One region of the Streptomyces sp. NPDC036822 genome, then DNA from elsewhere that is predicted to be linked to it. Evidence: riboswitches for the same ligand, from Rfam matches in the RefSeq annotation. Region 1 holds a riboswitch; each other region holds the start of a gene.

Region 1 (4,631 bases):
CGTCCACGCCCGGGGTCCACCGGCGCAGGTGGGTGATCAGCAGCAGCACGCCCGCGACGAAGGGGATCATCGCCGCGAGGCGGGCCACTCGCCGGTGCAGTGGCCGGCGGGCGTCGGCCCAGGAGGCGGCGAACGCCTTGACGTCCTCGCCGACCACGTCGTGCGGGGTGCGCCCGGCGGCCTCCGCGTCCTGAAGGTGGGCGGCCAGCTCGGCGAGCATGTCGCGGACGGCCGCGTCGTCGATGCCCCGGTACTCCCAGTTGCTGCGGCAGACCGCGAGTATGCGTTCGGATGTCATGTGGTCGTTTCCCCCGTCGGTTCGATGGTGCGGTCAGCCGGGCCGGCCAGGACACGGCCGGCCTGGGCGGCGAAGTCCCGCCAGACGGTCCGCCCGCCGTCCAGTTCGGCCCGGCCCGGCCCGGTGAGCCGGTAGTACTTGCGGGGCGCGCCGCCGCTGGCCGACGGCGCCCGGTACGACTCGACGAGCCCGGCCCGCTCCATCCGGGCGAGCAGGGGGTAGATGCTTCCCTCACTCACCAGCTCCAGACCGCTCTGCGTGAGCGCCTCGACGAACTCGTAGCCGTAGCGCGGCCGTTCGGCGATCAGGGACAGCAGACAGAGGTCGAGCACCCCGCGCAGAAGCTGGCTGCGCCGCTGGTCACCGGCGCCCGGCAGCTCCTTTGTCATGCGGTGCATGATAGTGAGCGACTACCTTGCACCGCAAGGCATTCCCCCCCGACCCTCCCCTCGCATCGGACACAAGTGGCCAAAAGGGATATTGAGGAGTATTAATGCACTTTCCCTTTGGAGATTGCACACTCCGGTGAATCCCTCATAAAGACTGATATCACTCCCCCGGTGACGTGAATCACGCCGCGGCGCGGAACGACCCCCGGCGACCCGGCGACCCCCTGCCTCCCAAGGAAGTTCGGCCCGGCCCGTCCCCGTATCGAGGGCCAGGTCACACCACGGGCGCACATTCCGGAATTACCCGCACGGCCCGGGACTTGTTTTCGTCGACATTTCTCGCCTACGGTCACCTGCATTCGAGCGGATCGCCGAATCCTGCCACCGCCCGAAAGACCACCTATTCACCCGTCGGCAGGAGCGGGGGACCCACTTTTCTCTCCGGTTCGGGATTCCGGATCGGATCGGGGTGAAGTCGCACACGTGCGGCCGGGCATCTCCAGCCCGAACCCGACAGCTCACCCCGCAGGCGCCGGAGAGGAACCCATCATGCCTGCACACGGTAAGCACCGGCGCCCCAAGCACCGTCCCCTCACTCGTGGTCTCGCCCTCGCGGGCACCGGCGGCGCCGCCCTGGCCCTGCCCCTGGTCGCGACCGCCGCCGCCCACGCGACGCCCTCCGCCGCCTCCGGAACGTCCACCGGAATTGCCACGGAGAAGACCGTCTCCAGCGCCGTGGAAAAGATCAAAGAATCGATTCCCGCCGCCGCGACCCCGGCGCGGTCCTACACGGTCACGGCCGGTGATTCCCTTTCCCTGATCGCGCAGGAGCAGGGCGTGCGCGGCGGTTGGAAGGTCCTTTACAACATCAACCGCAGCGTCGTGGGTGACAACCCGTCACTCATCCACCCGGGTCTGGAACTGACGCTCCGGAAGCAGGCGGCCGCGCCCAAGGCGCCGGCCAAGGCGGAGACGACGACCAAGCCGAAGGCGAAGGCCAAGGCCAAGGCCAAGCCGAAGAGCACGGCGAGCACGAGCACCGACCGCGCCAGCCGTTCGCAGGACCGCGGCGCCGCACCGGTCAAGGCGGCGCAGGCCGCCCCCGCCGCTCCGCGCTACACCAACGACCTCGACGGCTGGATCCGCGAGTCGCTGGACGTCATGGCGTCGTACGGGATCCCCGGCACCTACGAGGGGATCCAGCGCAACATCATGCGGGAGTCCTCCGGCAATCCGCAGGCCATCAACCTCTGGGATTCCAACGCCGTCAAGGGCACTCCCTCGAAGGGCCTGCTCCAGGTGATCGAGCCGACCTTCCTCGCCTATCACGTCCCCGGTACGTCGATGGACCTCTTCGACCCCGTCGCGAACATCACCGCCGCCTGCAACTACGCGGCCGACCGCTACGGCTCGATCGACAACGTCAACGGCCCCTACTAAGCGGCCGGTGAGGACGACGACGGCGAGGACCCGGCCGCTCGGGGGCCGGGACCTCGCCGTCGCCGTGCGCCCACCGACCGCCCCGTAAGCGGTCTGCGGCATTCCGTCCCGCGCGCCGACGACGGAAGGCAGGATGGGCCCTTCGCAGACCCACGGCCGGGGAGACCGCGGGTCGTCGTCGAAGGGGGAGACAGTTGAAGAGAAGCATCGCCTGGTGCGCCGGCGCGGTCGCGCTGGCGGCTCTGATCACCGGGGCGGGGCCCGCCACGGCCGATGATGCCGCCACCGCGCGAGCGGGGATGTGCGAGCCGGGACCGACGGTCCTGCCCTCGCTCCCGGCCTCGACGGGCGGCGCGTTTGCCACCGAGGGCGTGCACGACCTCGGCCCCCGCCGCCTCGCCGTCGGCGCGAGCGGCGGCCTGCCCGTGTACTGGACCGGCGACCGGGTCCACCCGGTGCCGCTCCCCGCCGGCTACGACGAGGGGGTCGTCCGCGCGGTCAACCGCAAAGGGCTCATGGCCGGCTGGCTGACGCGGCGGTCCGACCGCACGGTGGCCCTGTTCACCTTCCGCAGGGGCGACCCCGCGGTCCGCCTCCTCGGCGAGGGCGGGACCTCGGGCCAGGCCGACATCGACGTCAGCGACTCCGGCGTCGTGGCGGCCGTCGACACCGACGGCACACCGAAGGCGTGGCGTGGCGGACGCCTGCTGCGCACCCTCGCACTGCCCCCGGACGCCGGCCCCGGCACGATCGTCACCCGCGTCACCGGCATCAACGCGCGCGGGGACGTCGTCGGCGCGGCCGAGCGGTCCTACGAGTCGGACGAGGGCTTCGCCTTCGCCTCGTTCCCCGTCCTGTGGCCGGCCGACGGGGGCCCGGCGCGGGCGCTGCCGGTGGCCAGGGCGGAGTACCTGGTGCACAACCTGGCGGAGGGCGTGGACGATGCGGGGCGGGTGGCCGGGTACGTCGCCGTCACCGACCGGTTCGACCCCGACCACCAGCCGTGGGTCTGGACGCCGCCGCACGCGGACCACGGCGGCTCGCCCGGCGTGCTCGCCGGGCAGCGGGAGGGCACCTTCGAGGCGGTCAGTCCGACGACGAACGTCTCCGTCGGCACCGCCATGACCCATGAGGAGGGCGCCCCCCTCAAGCCGTACCAGGCCCAGCTGTGGCCCGGGCAGGGCCCCGTCCGCGCCCTGCCGTCCCTCGCCCCGGACGGCTCCGCGCGCGCCCGGGCCGTCTCGGACGACGACCGCGTGGGCGGCGTGGCCGTGGACGCGGCGGGCATCGCCCGGCCGGTGGTCTGGGGCTGCGCGAGCCGCCAGGCGTACCTGCCGTAGCGGCTCCGCCGGACGCGAACCGCCGCCGCCCGGGACCGCCGGGTGGCGGCGGTGTCCTCGCGGGTCCTCCGCGCCCGGGCCTCGACCGCGCGCCCGATGGCGGCGGCGCACGGCGGGGCCTTCCGGACACGGCCTAGCGGGCGATGTCGGCCTTCGGGCCCATGACGATGACCGGCTCCCTCGCCGGGTCGAGAGCGCGCAGGAGCTCCGGCATCACCTCGCGGGCGAGCGAGACGCAGGCCTGGGTCGGCCCGCCGTGGTCGACGTGGATCCACACGCCGCCGCCCTTGGCCGCTCCCAGCGGCCTCTTCTTGTTGAGGGGGGTCGTGCCGGGGATCCGGTTGTAGTCGATGGCGATCACGTAGTCGAAGGAGCCTTCCAGGGGCTCGCCGGCGAAGCCCGTGCCCTGGAGCGCGAACTCCTCGTCCTGGTCGTAGGGCAGCAGCGAGCCGGGGTCCGGGAGCCGCCCGCCGGCGTCGCCGACGCGGAACACCCCGATCGGTGAGCGCAGATCACCGGCCACATGGTCGTCGGTCCAGCCGCGCAGCGCGTTGTGGGCGGGCCACGGTCCGGCGACCCGGTTCCACCGCCTGCTCGCGTCCCGCTCGTAGAGCACGGCCGTCGCCTCGTTGGTGGTCGCCGTCTCCCCCAGCACCACGAGGGCCTGGGTGGTGCCGACGGGAAGGGCCGCACGCGTGGCCGGGCCGACTCCCGGGATGCGGTCGACCCAGGCGGCCTCCGGCCTCGGGGCCGGGCGGACGTGCGGTACGGAGTCGCGGTCGCCGGGTGGTCCCGCCGCTCCCCTGACGGGTGCGGGGGGTGGCGCCTCGGTGCAGGCGGCGAGGAGCAGCGCCGCGCACAGGGTGGTCGTCAACGCTCGTAGGGCGGCCTTGCGGACAGGCATGGGACGGCATCCTCCGACGCTGGGGGGAGCGGAGCAACGCAGCGATCCGTACCCGCTCCGCCTCCGTCTCCTGCCCCGGGTCCGCACACTCACCCGTCCAGGGCACGCGGCGGCCTGACGGGGCGGCGGACGGCGGCGTCCTCGTCCGGCCCGGGACGGCGGGCCGGGGCGACGGGCGCCCGTCGGGTACGGGTCAGGCGGCCAGACCCAGTTGCTGGCGGACCACGATCGCGTTGAGGCGGATCGTGTACGGGGCGACG
Region 2 (4,631 bases), on a different contig from region 1:
CGTCGGCTGGGCCGAGGGCCTGCACGCCCGCCCCGCCTCCATCTTCGTCCGTGCCACCACGGCCTCCGGCGTCCCCGTGACGATCGCCAAGGCCGATGGAAACCCGGTGAACGCCGCGTCGATGCTCGCGGTGCTCGGCCTGGGCGCGCAGGGCGGCGAGGAGATCGTGCTCGCTTCGGACGCCGAGGGTGCCGAGGCCGCGCTGGACCGTCTCGCCAAGCTGGTTGCCGAAGGTCTCGAAGAGCTGCCCGAGACCGTCTGACATCACCTCACGAAGGAGCCGCGTCCCGCCCCCCGGCGGACGCGGCTCTTTCGCGTCTGCCGGGGGGCGGGACGCGGCCACCACCCGGCAGCGCGCACGGCCGGGGCGGCGCACGCGTCCGCCGGCTCACGCGTCCGACCCACTCTCACGCCCGGCCGGCTCGCGCGTCCGGTTCGGCTGCGCGCGTCCGGTTCGGCTCGCGCCTTCCGACGGCGAGGACCCGGGGAGGCCGATGCCCCGGGCTGCGGGATTCCAGGGGAAAGGATTCCGGGCAGCCTGGATTCTCGAGCCCGCCGACGCGGCGCCCCGTCGACGGAAATCACGCGAGAGGCTTTTCCGGGCCCCGCATTTCCGGGCAGCAGAATTCCACCACCCCATTACTTCTCTTTGTATACGGCCCGGTCGTTAATTCCGGATGCTCGCGGTGTTTACGACATGTTGCGAAGCCCTCACACGGCCGCGCTCGGGCCGCTTCGGCCGGTACAGGACGAGCGAACGTTCGGCGTGCAGCGCCGTGAGGGCGCGGGCCCGCTCGGCGTCACCGCGGGCGACCGCGTCGACGATCGCCCCGTGCTCGGCCCAGGCCTCGACCGGCTGCGCGGCCGGCTCGATCGCGTACATCCAGGCGATCTTGTGCCGCAGTTGCGTGAGCAGCGCCGTGAGCGCCGGGCTGCCGGACGCCTGCGCGAGGGTCTCGTGGAACCAGCCGCCCAAGGAGCGCAGGTCGTCGCCCTGGCCGCGGCGGGCACGCTCCTGACCCAGCCTGACCAGCCCGCGCAGCACCTTGAGGTGGGCGTCCGTGCGCCGTTGGGCGGCGCGGGCGGCCCCCAGCGGCTCCAGGAGCGCCCGGACGTCCAGCAGGTCCGCCGCCTCCTGCTCGGTGGGCTCGGCCACGTGGGCGCCCGCGTGCCGGCGGGTGACCACGAAGCCCTCCGACTCCAGGGTGCGCAGCGCCTCACGGACCGGGACGCGGGAGACTCCGTAACGGCGTGCCAGCTGCTCCTCGGTCAGCCGGCTGCCGCGCTCGAAGAGACCGGAGACGATGTCGTCCCGAATCGCCGTGCATACCGAATGCGCCGGGATGCGCATGTTCGACCTCCGCCTTTTCCGCGCGAAACCCATCCGATGGACGTCTGTTCGTCGACTCTTCGGTGACTCTATTGCAGCGGGGCGGTATTTCCGATGGCTACCGGAGATCCATGGATATCTTTTGGCCGACGAAAAAGCCCCGGCTCGGTACGAGCCGGGGCTTTTTCGTCGGGCCTTGAGCGGCCCGTGGGCGTTCGCCGGACGCGGACGGGTCAGACGTTCACGCCGCGGGCGCGCAGGTACGCGACCGGGTTGATGTCGGAGCCGTACTCGGCGCTCGTGCGGGCCTCGAAGTGCAGGTGCGGGCCGGTGGAGTTGCCGGTCGAGCCGGAGATGCCGATCCGCTCGCCCGGGGTGACGGACTCGCCGACCGAGACACTGATGGCCGAAAGGTGCCCGTACTGGGTGTACGTGCCGTCGTTCATCCGGATGACGATGTTGTTGCCGTACGCGCCACCCCAGCCGGCCTCGACCACGGTGCCGGAGCCGACGGAGACGACCTCGCTGCCGTAGGAGGCGTGGAAGTCGACGCCGGAGTGGCTGCCGGAGGACCACAGGGAGCCGCCGGTCTGGTACCCGGTGGTGACGTACGAGCCGGCCACGGGGAGCTGGAAGGAGTTCAGGCGCTTGCGCTCGGCCTCACGGGCGGCGCGCTCCTTGGCCTCGCGGATCTCCTTGGCACGGGCCTCGGCCTTGCGCTTCGCCTCCGCCTTGGCGCGGGCCTCGGCCTTCGCCTTCGCGATGGCCTCGACGGCCTCCCGCTCCTGCGCGGCCGCCTGCACGTCGATCCGGTCCGCCAGCGACTCGGAGACGACGGCCTGGTTCATGCCGGTGTCCTCGAGCGAGCGGGTGTCCGTGTCGGCGGCGAGCGCCGGGGAAGCGAGGGTTCCGATGACGCCGGTGGTGGCGAGGGTCGCGACGCCGGCGATGCCCGCGCTGCGGCGCGCCAGACGGCTCGGACCACGATGCTTCCCGGTGGCACGGGTGAACGCCATGTAGTGGCTGATCCTTTCCTTCCTTCTCGCCTACCGGGTTAGCTGACGGGTTCGGAGCAGGAAGGTCTCCTACGGGCCCCTCCGCATGGATGCGAAGGCGTCCGATTCACCCCAGGGACTTCGTGTGGGTCCCCGGCTCCCCAGGCTCGCGCCTGACGGGGACTCGGCGATGACTGTCCGATGCCGCGGATGCGGCGGGTGCAACTGGCGAACAGCCGGATTGACGCTAAACGGACCGTCTTTCAATCGGCAAACGGACTCGGCTGTTTGTAAGACATGCCACAGGGCAGACACCCACTCTCCGTCTCAATACGGACAAAAGATCAATAAAGGCGAGGGCCCCGACGTATGGTGACGTCGGGGTCCTCGCCGTGGCGCGTGTTCCGCCTGGATCAGCCTGTGTTCCGCCTCGATCAGCCGGTGACGACGGTGACTTCGCCGATGCCGAGCGCCCGCACGGGCTCCTCGATCTGCGCCGCGTCACCCACGAGCACGGTGACCAGACGGTCCACCGGGAAGGCGTTGACGACCGCGGCCGTCGCCTCCACCGTGCCCGTCTCCGCCAGACGCGCGTACAACTGCGCCTGGAAATCGTCCGGAAGGTGCTGCTCGACCTGGTCGGCGAGCGTCCCCGCGACGGAGGCGGCGGTCTCGTACTTGAGCGGCGCCACACCCACCAGGTTCTGCACCGCCACATCCCGCTCCGCGTCGGTCAGTCCCTCTGCGGCGAGCGTGCGCAGCACCTTCCACAGGTCGTCAAGTGCCGGGCCGGTGTTGGGGGTGTCGACCGAACCGCTGATGGCGAGCATCGCGGCGCCGTTGCCCTCGGCGTCGGAACGGAGCACCTGCCCGAAGGACCGGACGCCGTAGGTGTAGCCCTTCTCCTCGCGCAGGACACGGTCCAGGCGGGAGGTGAGGGTGCCGCCGAGGCAGTACGTGCCGAGGACCTGGGCGGGCCAGACGCGGTCGTGCCGGTCGGCGCCGACGCGGCCGATCAGCAGCTGCGTCTGGACCGCGCCGGGGCGGTCCACGATGACCACACGGCCGGTGTCGTCGGCCGTGATCGGCGGGACGGGGCGCGGCTCGGCGGTGTCGCCGGTCCACGCGCCGAGCGTCTCGGCGAGGACCTTGTCCAGGTCGACGTCGGTCAGGTCGCCCACGACCACGGCGGTGGCCGTGGCGGGCCGGATGTGCGCCGTGAAGAAGGCTCGGACGGCCGTGGCGTCGATCGCGGCGACGGTCTCCTCGGTGCCCTGGCGCGGCCGGGACATGCGTGAGCCGGCCGGGAACAGCTCCTTGGAGAGCTGCTTGGCCGCCCTGCGGGCCGGGTTCGCCGTCTCGTGCGGGATCTCGTCGAGCCGGTTGCGCACCAGGCGCTCGATCTCGCTGTCGTCGAAGGCCGGGGCGATCAGGGCCTCGGAGAGCAGGCCGAGCGCCTTGGGCAGCCGGGAGACGGGGACCTCGAGGGAGACGCGTACGCCCGGGTGGTCGGCGTGGGCGTCGAGCGTGGCGCCGCAGCGCTCCAGCTCGGCGGCGAACTCCTCCGCCGTGTGCTTGTCGGTGCCCTCGGAGAGGGCCCGCGCCATGATCGTGCCGACGCCGTCGAGGCCCTCGGGCTCGGCCTCCAGAGGGGCGTCGAAGAAGATCTCGACGGCCACCACCTGCTGGCCCGGACGGTGGCAGCGCAGCACGGTCAGGCCGTTGTCCAGCGCACCCCGCTCCGGGGCCGGGAAGGCCCAGGGGCGTGCGGTGCCCGGCTGGGGCTGCGGGTGGAACTCCATGCTCGTCAAAGCCGCGGCAGCGTCGCTCACTGGTCCGCTCCCTCTTCCTCGTCGTTCTCGCTGTCGCTGTCGCCGTGCTCGGCGGTGACCGGTTCGTAGACCAGCACCGCGCGGTTGTCGGGACGCAGCCGGGCGGCGGCGACCGCCCGCACCTCGTCGGCGGTGACGTCCAGGACCCGGTTGACGGCGGTCAGGGCGAGCTGCGGGTCGCCGAACAGCACGGCGAAGCGGCACAGTTCGTCGGCGCGGCCGGCGACCGTGCCGAGCCGGTCGAGCCACTCGCGCTCCAACTGCGCCTGGGCGCGCTCCATCTCCTCGGGCGTGGGGCCCTCGGCGGCGAAGCGGGCCAGCTCCTCGTCGACGGCGGTCTCGATCTCGGGCACCTCCACACCACCGGAGGTCTTCACGTCGAGCCAGCCGAGCGAGGGCGCTCCGGCGAGGCGCAGCAGGCCGAAGCCGGCCGCGACGGCCGTGCGGTCGCGACGGACCAGGCGGTTGTGGAGC
Region 3 (4,631 bases), on a different contig from region 1:
CGGCAAGTTCCCCAAGGGCCTGGTCCTGCGCCTCTTCGCCTATCTCGTGGCCGGGCACCTCTTCGCCGGCTTCCTCTACCTGCTGTTCTCGCTCGGCGGCCAGAACCCGTGACCGGTGGCCCGGGGCCCGGTCTGCCGGGTGCCCGGTGCTCTTCGTCGGCTCAGGCTTCCGTGACCAGCCGCGCGCGCAGCCGCTCCCGCGTCTCCGGGGCGAGCGCGAGCCCCTGCGACAGGTAGTTCTCGGTCGTGCCCCAGGTCCGCTCCATGGTCTCGAACGCCGCCCGGAGGTACTCCACCCGCGCGTCGAAGAGGGGGCCGAGCAGCTCCATCACCTCGGGGGCCATCGCGTCCGCGGAGGTGGAGCTGCGACGGATCTTGTAACGGCGGTGGGGGTCGTTCGACTTGACGTAGTCCGCCTCGATCGCCTCCCGCTCGACGCCCACCGCGAGCAGCGAGATAGCTATGGACAGCCCCGCGCGGTCCTTGCCGGCGGCGCAGTGCATCAGGGCGGGGACACTGTCGTCGGCCATCGCGTGCAGGACGCGGCTGTGCTCCGCCGTCCGGTCGACCACCATCTTCCGGTATGAATCGGACATCCGGTCGGCCGCTTTGCCGCCGCCGAGGGCCTCGCGCAGCTGCTCCAGCGCGCCGCCGCTGACCAGCTTCCAGAACTCCTTGCCGTCGGCCGGGTCGTTGAGCGGGATGTTCACGTTCCGCACGCCGGGGAGTTCGACGTCCGCGCCCTCGACCTTCCGGTCGGCCGCGTTGCGGAAGTCGAAGACGGTGTGCAGCCCGAGGCCGGCGAGGAAGGCCGCGTCCTCCTCGGTGGCGTGCGCCAGGTGGCCGCTGCGGAAGAGGCGGCCGAACCGGACCGACCTGCCGTCCACGGTCGGCAGGCCGCCCACGTCCCGGAAGTTGCGGACCCCGCTCAGCTCGGGTTCGGTCGACGAGACCTGCGGCAGCTGCTGCGTCACGAGTGCTCCTGAGTGTTGGCGGACTTCGACGATACGAGATCGGTTCCTGGGGCAATCATTCCGGGTGGCGGCCCCCGCGCACACCCCTCGGACGGGAATGGGTGTTCTGTCCGAATTGGGGCCTTGGTGATAACGCGCCCTGGTAACAGGGGAGATGGGTTTCGGTGCGTGAGCAGCGTCATAACCGTGACGGAACGTGCCTGATCGTCTTTCGCGAACTCCCTGCGCGAAAAGGGGATCGAGGTGGCGGCATCCACGGAGGGTGACCGGAATTCCGGGCGGAAATCAGCCCACGGAATGCGTGGGGAATAAGACGGCTTGTTCGCGCCGACAGGCTCGTCTACGGTCACCGTCAATCCGGTCGGACCGCCGAATCCTGCCACCGTCCGGAATCCGCACCCACCCACGTATGGCAGGAGCGGGGGACCCAGGTAGTACGCCGATCCGGTCGATCCGGAACGGCTTGGGGTGAAGTCGCGCGCCATGGCGACCGGGCAACTCCAGCCCGAACCCGACAGCTCACCTCGCAGGCGACGGAGAGGAATTCGCCATGCCCGCGAAGGGTAAGCACCGCCGTCCCAAGGTCAACCCGATCACGCGCGGATTCGTCGCCGCCGGAACGGGCGGCGCCGTCGTCGCCCTGCCGCTCCTCGGCGCGACCGGAGCCCACGCCGCCGAGAAGTCCGCTCCCGCCGTGACTCCCGAGCAGGCCGTGGCCGCCGTCGCCGCCGCTCCCGCGAAGGCCCCGGCCGCCGCCGCCAAGGCGAAGCCCACGACGTACTCCGTCGTCGCCGGCGACTACCTGTCCAAGATCGCCACCGAGCACCACCTGGCCGGCGGCTGGAAGAAGCTGTACCAGGACAACCGCCAGGTCGTCGGCGAGAACCCCTCGCTGATCTTCCCCGGCATGAAGCTCACCATCGGCGCCAAGTCGACCGCCAAGGCGCCCGCGCCCAAGGCCACTGCCCCCAAGGCCGCGCCGAAGGCCGCCGCGAAGGCCGAGAAGTCCTCCTCCGACGACTCCGCGACGCGCAGCTCCCGCAGCGCCGAGCGCACGGCGGCGGCGCCCGCCCAGGAGCCGCGGGCCGCGGCCTCCGGCTGGGTCGCCCCCGTCAGCAACGGCGTCTCCACGCCGTACCGCGCCTCCGGCTCCATGTGGTCCTCCGGCTACCACACCGGTGTCGACTTCATGGCCTCCTCCGGCACCTCGGTCAAGGCCGTCGGCGCGGGCACGGTGTACTCCGCCGGCTGGAGCGGTTCGTACGGCAACGAGGTCGTCATCCAGCACGCCGACGGCACCTACTCGCAGTACGCCCACCTCTCCTCCCTCTCCGTCTCCACCGGCCAGTCGGTCAACGGCGGCGACGAGATCGGCCTGTCCGGTTCCACCGGCAACTCCAGCGGTCCGCACCTGCACTTCGAGATGCGCACCGGACCGAGCTACGGCTCGGACATCGACCCGCTCGAGTACCTGCGCCAGAAGGGCGTCGGCGTCTGACGCGTCCCGCGCACCCGCGAACCCCCGGGTACGCACCGGGCCCGGCACCTTCGTGCCGGGCCCTTCGCGTATTCCGCCTTGGCGCAATCTTGACCGGTGGCATATCTCACCCACCGTCAACACCTCCTTACGGTCGCGTAGGTCACACCCGTAAAGGAAGGATGTGCTCCCGTGGCAGACGATTCGAGATCAAGAGACATGGACGTATTCGGGTCGTACGCGGCGATCGGTGACAGCTTCACCGAGGGCGTCGGAGACCCCGGCCCCGACGGGAAGTACCTCGGCTGGGCGGACCGTTTCGCGGTCCTGCTCGCCGACCGGCTGCCGGAGCACGACGCGTTCCGATACGCCAATCTGGCCGTACGCGGCCGCCTCCTCGACCAGATCGTGGAGGAGCAGGTCCCCAGGGCCAAGGAGCTGGCCCCCGACCTGGTGACCTTCTGCGCGGGCGGCAACGACATCATCCGGCCCGGCAGCGACCCCGACGACGTCGCCGAACGCTTCGAGCGCGCCGTCGCCGACCTCACCTCCGCCGTCGGCACCGTCATGGTGACGACCGGGTTCGACACCCGCGACGTCCCCGTGCTGCGCCATCTGCGGGGCAAGATCGCCACCTACACCGCCCACGTCCGGGCCATCGCGGACCGCTACGGCTGCCCGGTCCTGGACCTGTGGTCCCTCAAGTCCGTCCAGGACAGGCGGGCTTGGGACGGCGACCGGCTGCATCTGTCGCCCGAGGGGCACACCCGCGTCGCGCTCCGGGCCGCCCAGGTCCTCGGCATCGAGGTGCCCGCCGACCCCGACCAGCCGTGGCCGCCCCTGCCGCCGCGAGGCACGCTGGAGGTGCGCCGCGACGACATCCTGTGGGCCAGGGAGTACCTCGTCCCGTGGATCGGCCGCCGGCTGCGCGGTGAGAGCTCGGGCGACCACGTGTTGGCCAAGCGGCCCGACCTCATGCCCCTGTAGGCGCGCCCGCCCCGGGAGGCGCGGTCGGCACGGCCGCCGGGATCCGCTCCAGGACCCCGCCCGCGAACACGTCGTACAGCGGCAGCGTCTCCAGGTGGACGTAGCCGATGTGGCAGTCGCAGACGGCCAGCGGGCAGGCGCGCGGGCGCAGGGCGGCACGGTAGGAACCGTCGTACAGAATGCCCAGCTCGGCCTTGACGAAGTGGCAGCGGCGCACCGTCCCGTCACCGTCGACGGAGATCACCGACTCGCCGGTCCGGCAGGGGAGACCGGCCGAGCGGTGCGGATGGCGGCTGTACGGGAAGAGGGGGTCGAGGGCCGTCCAGGCCTCGGCCTCCTCGTCGGCGTACGTGTGCCCCTCGGCCGCGTTCACCCAGAGGTAGACCGGTGACGGCAGCTCCGCCCTCAGCCGCCGTGCGTGGTCCAGGTGCTCCGGCAGGCCGACGACGCCCACGCTGAACCGCGTGCCCCCGGCGGCCAGCTCGTGGCACTTGGCGAGGAAGCGGTCGTACGGCGTCTGGCCGGGATGGTACGTGCACCAGAGCGCGAGGGTGCGGGGGTCGGCCTCCGCCAGCCAGTCGGTACGGCAGCTCAGATTGGTCTGGATCGCCACCCGCTCGACGTGCGGCAGCCGGGACAGTTCGGTGAGCGCCCGCCGGTACCAGCTCCGGACCAGGCCCTCTCCCCACGGAGTGAACAGGATCCGCAGCCGGTCGCCGGTCTGCCCGGCCGCCCAGGCGGAGAACCGTTCCAGCGCGGCCCGGTCGGCGCGCAGCTGCTCGCGGCTGTCGCGGCGCTTCGCGAAGGGGCAGTACGGACAGTCGTAGTCGCAGGAGGCGAGCGGCCCCCGGTACAGGATCGTCAGGTCCATCGGGTGCCCCTACTTCGGCTCGTAGGCGGCCATCGCCGCCCGTACGGCGGGGGAGAAGAGCTCCGGACCGATGCCGTCCGAATGCGCGAGCCCCTCGGGGGTGAGCCGCAGCAGCCCGGACGGCGCCGCCTCGTCCAGCCAGCCGAGCGCCTCGAACCGGCGCAGTTCGGCCGGGAAGTCGGCGAAGGGCGACGTGCCGAACCGGTCCTCGTAGTCGCGCGTGTCCATGCCCCCGGCCTGGAGCAGCGACTGGAGCAGATGCCGGCGGCGCGCCTCCTCCGCGTCGACCCACCGGCCCACCTGAACCCGGCGGAAACCGTCC
Region 4 (4,631 bases), on a different contig from region 1:
TCGCGGGGCTCCTGCGGGAGGCCGTCACCGCCCAGGTCCCCGCCGGCACGCAGGTCGAGGTCATCGACGTCGTTCCCACGCCCGCGGGCGACCCGCGCGGCAGCGCGTTCGGATCGAGCCTCTTCCCCCTCGTCCTGTCCGGCACGGCCGCGGGCATCGTCACCACGGTCCTGGGCCTGCGCCGCGGACGGGCGGTCCTCGCCCTGTGCGGCGCCGCCGCGCTCGCCGGGATCGTCGGCGCCGGACTCGCCCACAACTGGCTCGGGGCGCTCACCGGCGACTGGTGGGCCGAGGCCGGTGTCCTCGCGCTCACCGTCCTCGCCATCGGCTCGACGCTCGCGGGGCTCGCCGCGCTGCTCGGCAAGGCGGGCTTCGGCATCGGGGCACCCCTGATGGTCCTGTTCGGCAACCCGTTCTCCGGCGTGGCGAGCGCGCCCGAACTGCTGCCCGCGCCCGCGGGCGCGCTCGGTCAGCTGCTGCCGCCGGGTGCGGGCGGCTCGGCCCTGCGGTCCGTGGCCTTCTTCGACGGCGCCGGCGCGGGCTCACCGCTGCTGGTGCTGGGTGTGTGGGTGGCGCTCGGCCTCGCCGCGGTCACCCTGGGCGGGCGCCGCACCCGGGCCGCCGCCGAGCCGGACCCCGCACCGGCCCCACGGCCCGCACCGGTGGGCTGACGCCCCCTCCTACCGCCGCGTGCCTCCGCTGTAGCGGACGGGGGCACGCGGCTTCCGCACGGGCGCCGGAGGTCCCGGGGCGGCGCGAAGACGCCGGGCGGACCGGGTCACTCTCCCGAGGACCCCGGCGAGTTGACATTCTCGCGTGTCGTGTCGAGGTCCACTCGGCCCACGGAGGGCGCAGAAAGCCTCCCCCTTTCGGCGTAGTCGATGAATCTACATATGGCCGGGGCGGGTTGCAGCGCAGCTGTACACATCTGGCTGAATCAGGCGTCCCACCCCTGGTACGGGGCTCGTCGGGCAAACCTCTGAAGATCACGAAACCTACTTGTCCACCCGAACGGATCAGTGGTGAGGAGCCTCACATATCGCCGTTTCAACTCGGATTTCACCCCGGATGTGGGTCAAGATCCCTGACGACGACAAGCCCCCGCCACCACGGCGGGGCGGTCCGGGCGGACGCCGAGTCCTGCCGCTGTCCCGGACGTCTGGTCGACAGAGGTGGATCGGCAGGAGTGGAGGACCCGAGCAACACGGGACGACCGAGCAGGTGGGCCGTTCCTCGGGGTGAAGCCGCAGCCGCGGCCGGGCATCTTCGCCTGCCCGAACCCGACAGGTCATCCTTCACAGGCGGCTGACGAAGGGTTGCGCATGACTGCGCAGATTCATGTCCCGTCCCTGCTGTCCCGGGCCGGAGCCGTCTCGGCTCTCACCCTCGCCGCCGTCGGGGGCACGCTGCTGGCACCAGGTGCCGCACCGGAGGCCCAGGCCGCGACCTCACACGCCGGCAAGGCGCTGAGCATCGCGGCCTCGAAGAAGGGATCGCCCTACAAGTACGGAGCGGCCGGACCGAGCCGGTTCGACTGCTCGGGGCTCACGCTCTACTCGTACAAGAAGGCGGGCAAGTCACTGCCCCGTACCGCGCAGCAGCAGTACAACAAGACCAAGCACATCTCCGCCTCCAGCAGGCAGCAGGGGGACCTGGTCTTCTTCCACTCCGGCGGAAGGGTCTATCACGTGGGCATCTACGCCGGTCAGAACAGGATCTGGCACTCCCCCAAGACCGGTTCCTGGGTGAAGCTCGACAAGATCTGGTCCTCGAAGGTGTACTACGGCCGCGTCCGCTGACGCGCGCCGGCCGGGCGCCCGCCGGGCGCGGCCGGTGTCCGACGGGTGCCGTCGGGCCCACGACGGCTGACGGGACGTCGGGCGGATGACCGGGCCTCGGACGGGCGCGGTGCCGAAGGGTCGCGATGGCGCCGCCGCCCTCGACGCGGCTCACACCGCCTCAGGCGCCCCCGAGCGGGGCCGGCACCGGGCGCCGGGCCGTCCAGGGCAGGTTGATCCAGACCGTCTTGCCCCCGTCGTCCGTCGGGGCGACCGTGAGCCGGCCGCCCGCCTCCGCCGCGAGGAAGCGGATGATCACCATCCCTCGGCCGTTGTCCTGCTGCACCGCGGCCGGGAGTCGCCGGGGCCAGCGGGGGTGGCTGTCGGTGACGCCGACGCACAGCCGCTCCTCGCGCTCCAGCCGGACGTCGACGGTGAACGTGGGCGACTTCCCGAAGGTGTGCTGGACGGCGTTGGTGGCCAGCTCCGAGACGATCAGCCGGATCGAGTCGGCCGTGTCGCTGCCGGCCTCGAGCCCCCATTCCCGGAGGACGTCGTCCACATATCTCCGGGCGGTGGACACCGAGGCGGGATCGCTCGGCAGCGTGACGGATGCTTCCTGGTGGTCTGCCATGGCGACGCTGTCCTTCCCACCGGGGCCCCGCCCCGGACTGCACTTCGCGTCAGGGTGCCACCGATCGGGCCGCCATAGGGGCCGATCCACCAAGATATGCATATATCTATCGCCCGAAGCGGTGAACTCCGTCCTGTCCCGGATGGACAGGACGTGCCCGCGTCACCCTGTCCGGCGCGGACGGAGGCGTGCGCGCGGGCGCCGTGGACAGCCTCAAGCCAGGGGCGGAGCCGTCCGGACGATCGTGGCCACCGCCTCGGCGATCTGGGCGTCGCCCAGGTCCGCGCGCGCGGTGAGCCGCAGCCGGGAGATCCCGTCCGGCACCGACGGCGGCCGGAAGCAACCCACCGCGAGACCCTGCGCGCGGCAGTCCGCCGCCCACCGCAGCGCCGCCTCCGGCGACGGGGCGCGCACCGAGACCACGGCCGCGTCCGGGCGCACGGCGGTCAGCCCGGCGTCGGTGAGGAGCCGGTGCAGGGTGGTCGCGACCGTCCTCGCGCGCCCGGCCAGGGCGGGGTCGCCCTGGATCAGGCGCAGGGCGGCGAGGGCGGCGCCCACGGCGGCCGGAGCGAGCCCCGTGTCGAAGATGAACGTCCGTGCCGCGTTGATCAGGTGCTCGATGACCCGGGCGGGGCCGAGGACGGCGCCGCCCTGACTGCCGAGCGACTTGGAGAGGGTCAGGGTGGCGACCACGTCCGCGTCGCCCGCGAGCCCGGCGGCGTTCAGCGCGCCGCGGCCGCCCTCGCCGAGGACGCCGAGACCGTGGGCGTCGTCGACGACGAGGGCGGCGCCGTGAGCGCGGCAGGCGGCGGCGAGTTCGGTCAGGGGCGCCTTGTCCCCGTCCACCGAGAAGACCGAGTCGGTCACCACGAGGGCCCGCCGGCCGCCATGGGCGTGGAGTGTCTTGCGGACGGACTCGGGGTCCGCGTGCGGGACCACGGCCGTCTCCGCGCGGGACAGCCGGCAGCCGTCCACGATCGAGGCGTGGTTGCCGGCGTCCGAGACGATCAGCGAGTCACGGGCGCTGAGCGCGGTGAGGGCCGCCAGGTTGGCGGTGTAGCCGGAGGAGAAGACGAGGGCCGCCTCGAAGCCACAGAAGTCGGCGAGTTCGCGTTCGAGGCGGGAGTGCAGCCGGGTGGTGCCGGTGACCAGCCGGGAACCGGTGGAGCCGGCGCCCCAGCGCCGGGCCGCCTCGGCGGCGGCCTCGGTGATCTCGGGGTGCCGGGTGAGGCCGAGGTAGTCGTTGCCCGCCAGGTCGAGCGGCTCCGCCTCGGCGGCGCGCGGCCGCAGCGTGCGGACGAGACCGGCCTCCGCGCGGCGGCGTGCCTCGGTGTCCGTCCAGTCGAACGGGGTACGGTGCGTGTCCTCGTCCGGCGTGTGCGCGTCCCGGTGCATGGGGCAGATCCTTTTGTAGGCAGCGCACAGACCCTAGCTGCCCGTGGCCAAGGTCAGAGTGTGGCCATCCACACACCTCAAACAGGCGCTGTTGTTCGGTTCCTCCTTGGCCGGGGGGTGTGCCGTAGGCCAGGATCAGCCCTTATGGACCTGCTGAACACGCTGGTGGACAAGGGGCTGCGGCGCGAGCTGCCGACCCGTGAAGAAGCGCTCGCCGTGCTGGCGACCTCCGACGACGAACTGCTCGATGTGGTGGCCGCGGCCGGCAAGGTGCGCCGCCAGTGGTTCGGGCGCCGGGTGAAGCTCAACTATCTGGTCAATCTGAAGTCCGGTCTGTGCCCGGAGGACTGTTCGTACTGTTCGCAGCGGCTCGGCTCGACCGCCGGGATCCTGAAGTACACCTGGCTGAAGCCCGACGAGGCGTCCCAGGCGGCCGCCGCCGGAGTGGCCGGCGGCGCCAAGCGGGTGTGCCTGGTGGCGAGCGGCCGCGGCCCGACGGACCGGGACGTGGACCGGGTCGGCAAGACCATCGAGGCGATCAAGGAGCAGAACGAGGGCGTCGAGGTCTGCGCGTGCCTCGGCCTCCTCTCGGACGGCCAGGCCGAGCGGCTGCGGGCCGCGGGGGCCGACGCGTACAACCACAACCTGAACACGTCCGAGGGGACGTACGGGGAGATCACGACCACCCACACCTACCAGGACCGGGTCGACACCGTGCGGAAGGCGCACGACGCCGGTCTGTCGGCCTGCTCGGGTCTGATCGCGGGCATGGGCGAGAGCGACGAGGACCTGGTCGACGTCGTCTACGCGCTGCGGGAGCTGGA

The links. A riboswitch is a leader RNA that binds a small molecule or an ion and turns the genes downstream of it on or off. The one in region 1 is predicted to bind cyclic di-AMP.
Positions count from the first base shown of each region.
Region 2: linked by a shared signal. The riboswitch ahead of ACZ68P_RS20510 (M23 family metallopeptidase) and the one ahead of ACZ68P_RS15185 (LysM peptidoglycan-binding domain-containing protein) in region 1 are both predicted to bind cyclic di-AMP.
Region 3: linked by a shared signal. The riboswitch ahead of ACZ68P_RS12020 (M23 family metallopeptidase) and the one ahead of ACZ68P_RS15185 (LysM peptidoglycan-binding domain-containing protein) in region 1 are both predicted to bind cyclic di-AMP.
Region 4: linked by a shared signal. The riboswitch ahead of ACZ68P_RS29630 (C40 family peptidase) and the one ahead of ACZ68P_RS15185 (LysM peptidoglycan-binding domain-containing protein) in region 1 are both predicted to bind cyclic di-AMP.

Region 1 covers NZ_JBVJPY010000005.1:427,381-432,011, reverse strand. The annotation lists gene ACZ68P_RS15195 (hypothetical protein) at 1-298, opposite strand, end outside; gene ACZ68P_RS15190 (PadR family transcriptional regulator) at 295-687, opposite strand; cyclic di-AMP (ydaO/yuaA leader) riboswitch at 1,075-1,234, shown strand; gene ACZ68P_RS15185 (LysM peptidoglycan-binding domain-containing protein) at 1,237-2,127, shown strand; gene ACZ68P_RS15180 (hypothetical protein) at 2,322-3,467, shown strand; gene ACZ68P_RS15175 (hypothetical protein) at 3,601-4,371, opposite strand; gene ACZ68P_RS15170 (Type-2Aa cytolytic delta-endotoxin) at 4,565-4,631, opposite strand, start outside.
Region 2 covers NZ_JBVJPY010000008.1:206,930-211,560, forward strand. The annotation lists gene ACZ68P_RS20500 (HPr family phosphocarrier protein) at 1-262, shown strand, start outside; gene ACZ68P_RS20505 (GntR family transcriptional regulator) at 668-1,351, opposite strand; gene ACZ68P_RS20510 (M23 family metallopeptidase) at 1,564-2,346, opposite strand; cyclic di-AMP (ydaO/yuaA leader) riboswitch at 2,360-2,525, opposite strand; gene ACZ68P_RS20515 (M16 family metallopeptidase) at 2,760-4,127, opposite strand; gene ACZ68P_RS20520 (M16 family metallopeptidase) at 4,154-4,631, opposite strand, start outside.
Region 3 covers NZ_JBVJPY010000004.1:308,242-312,872, forward strand. The annotation lists gene ACZ68P_RS12010 (DUF6126 family protein) at 1-112, shown strand, start outside; gene ACZ68P_RS12015 (tyrosine-protein phosphatase) at 162-974, opposite strand; cyclic di-AMP (ydaO/yuaA leader) riboswitch at 1,365-1,520, shown strand; gene ACZ68P_RS12020 (M23 family metallopeptidase) at 1,525-2,472, shown strand; gene ACZ68P_RS12025 (SGNH/GDSL hydrolase family protein) at 2,644-3,438, shown strand; gene ACZ68P_RS12030 (STM4011 family radical SAM protein) at 3,425-4,309, opposite strand; gene ACZ68P_RS12035 (STM4012 family radical SAM protein) at 4,319-4,631, opposite strand, start outside.
Region 4 covers NZ_JBVJPY010000017.1:102,699-107,329, reverse strand. The annotation lists gene ACZ68P_RS29635 (ABC transporter permease) at 1-671, shown strand, start outside; cyclic di-AMP (ydaO/yuaA leader) riboswitch at 1,147-1,319, shown strand; gene ACZ68P_RS29630 (C40 family peptidase) at 1,323-1,799, shown strand; gene ACZ68P_RS29625 (ATP-binding protein) at 1,960-2,412, opposite strand; gene ACZ68P_RS29620 (8-amino-7-oxononanoate synthase) at 2,626-3,807, opposite strand; gene bioB (biotin synthase BioB) at 3,952-4,631, shown strand, end outside.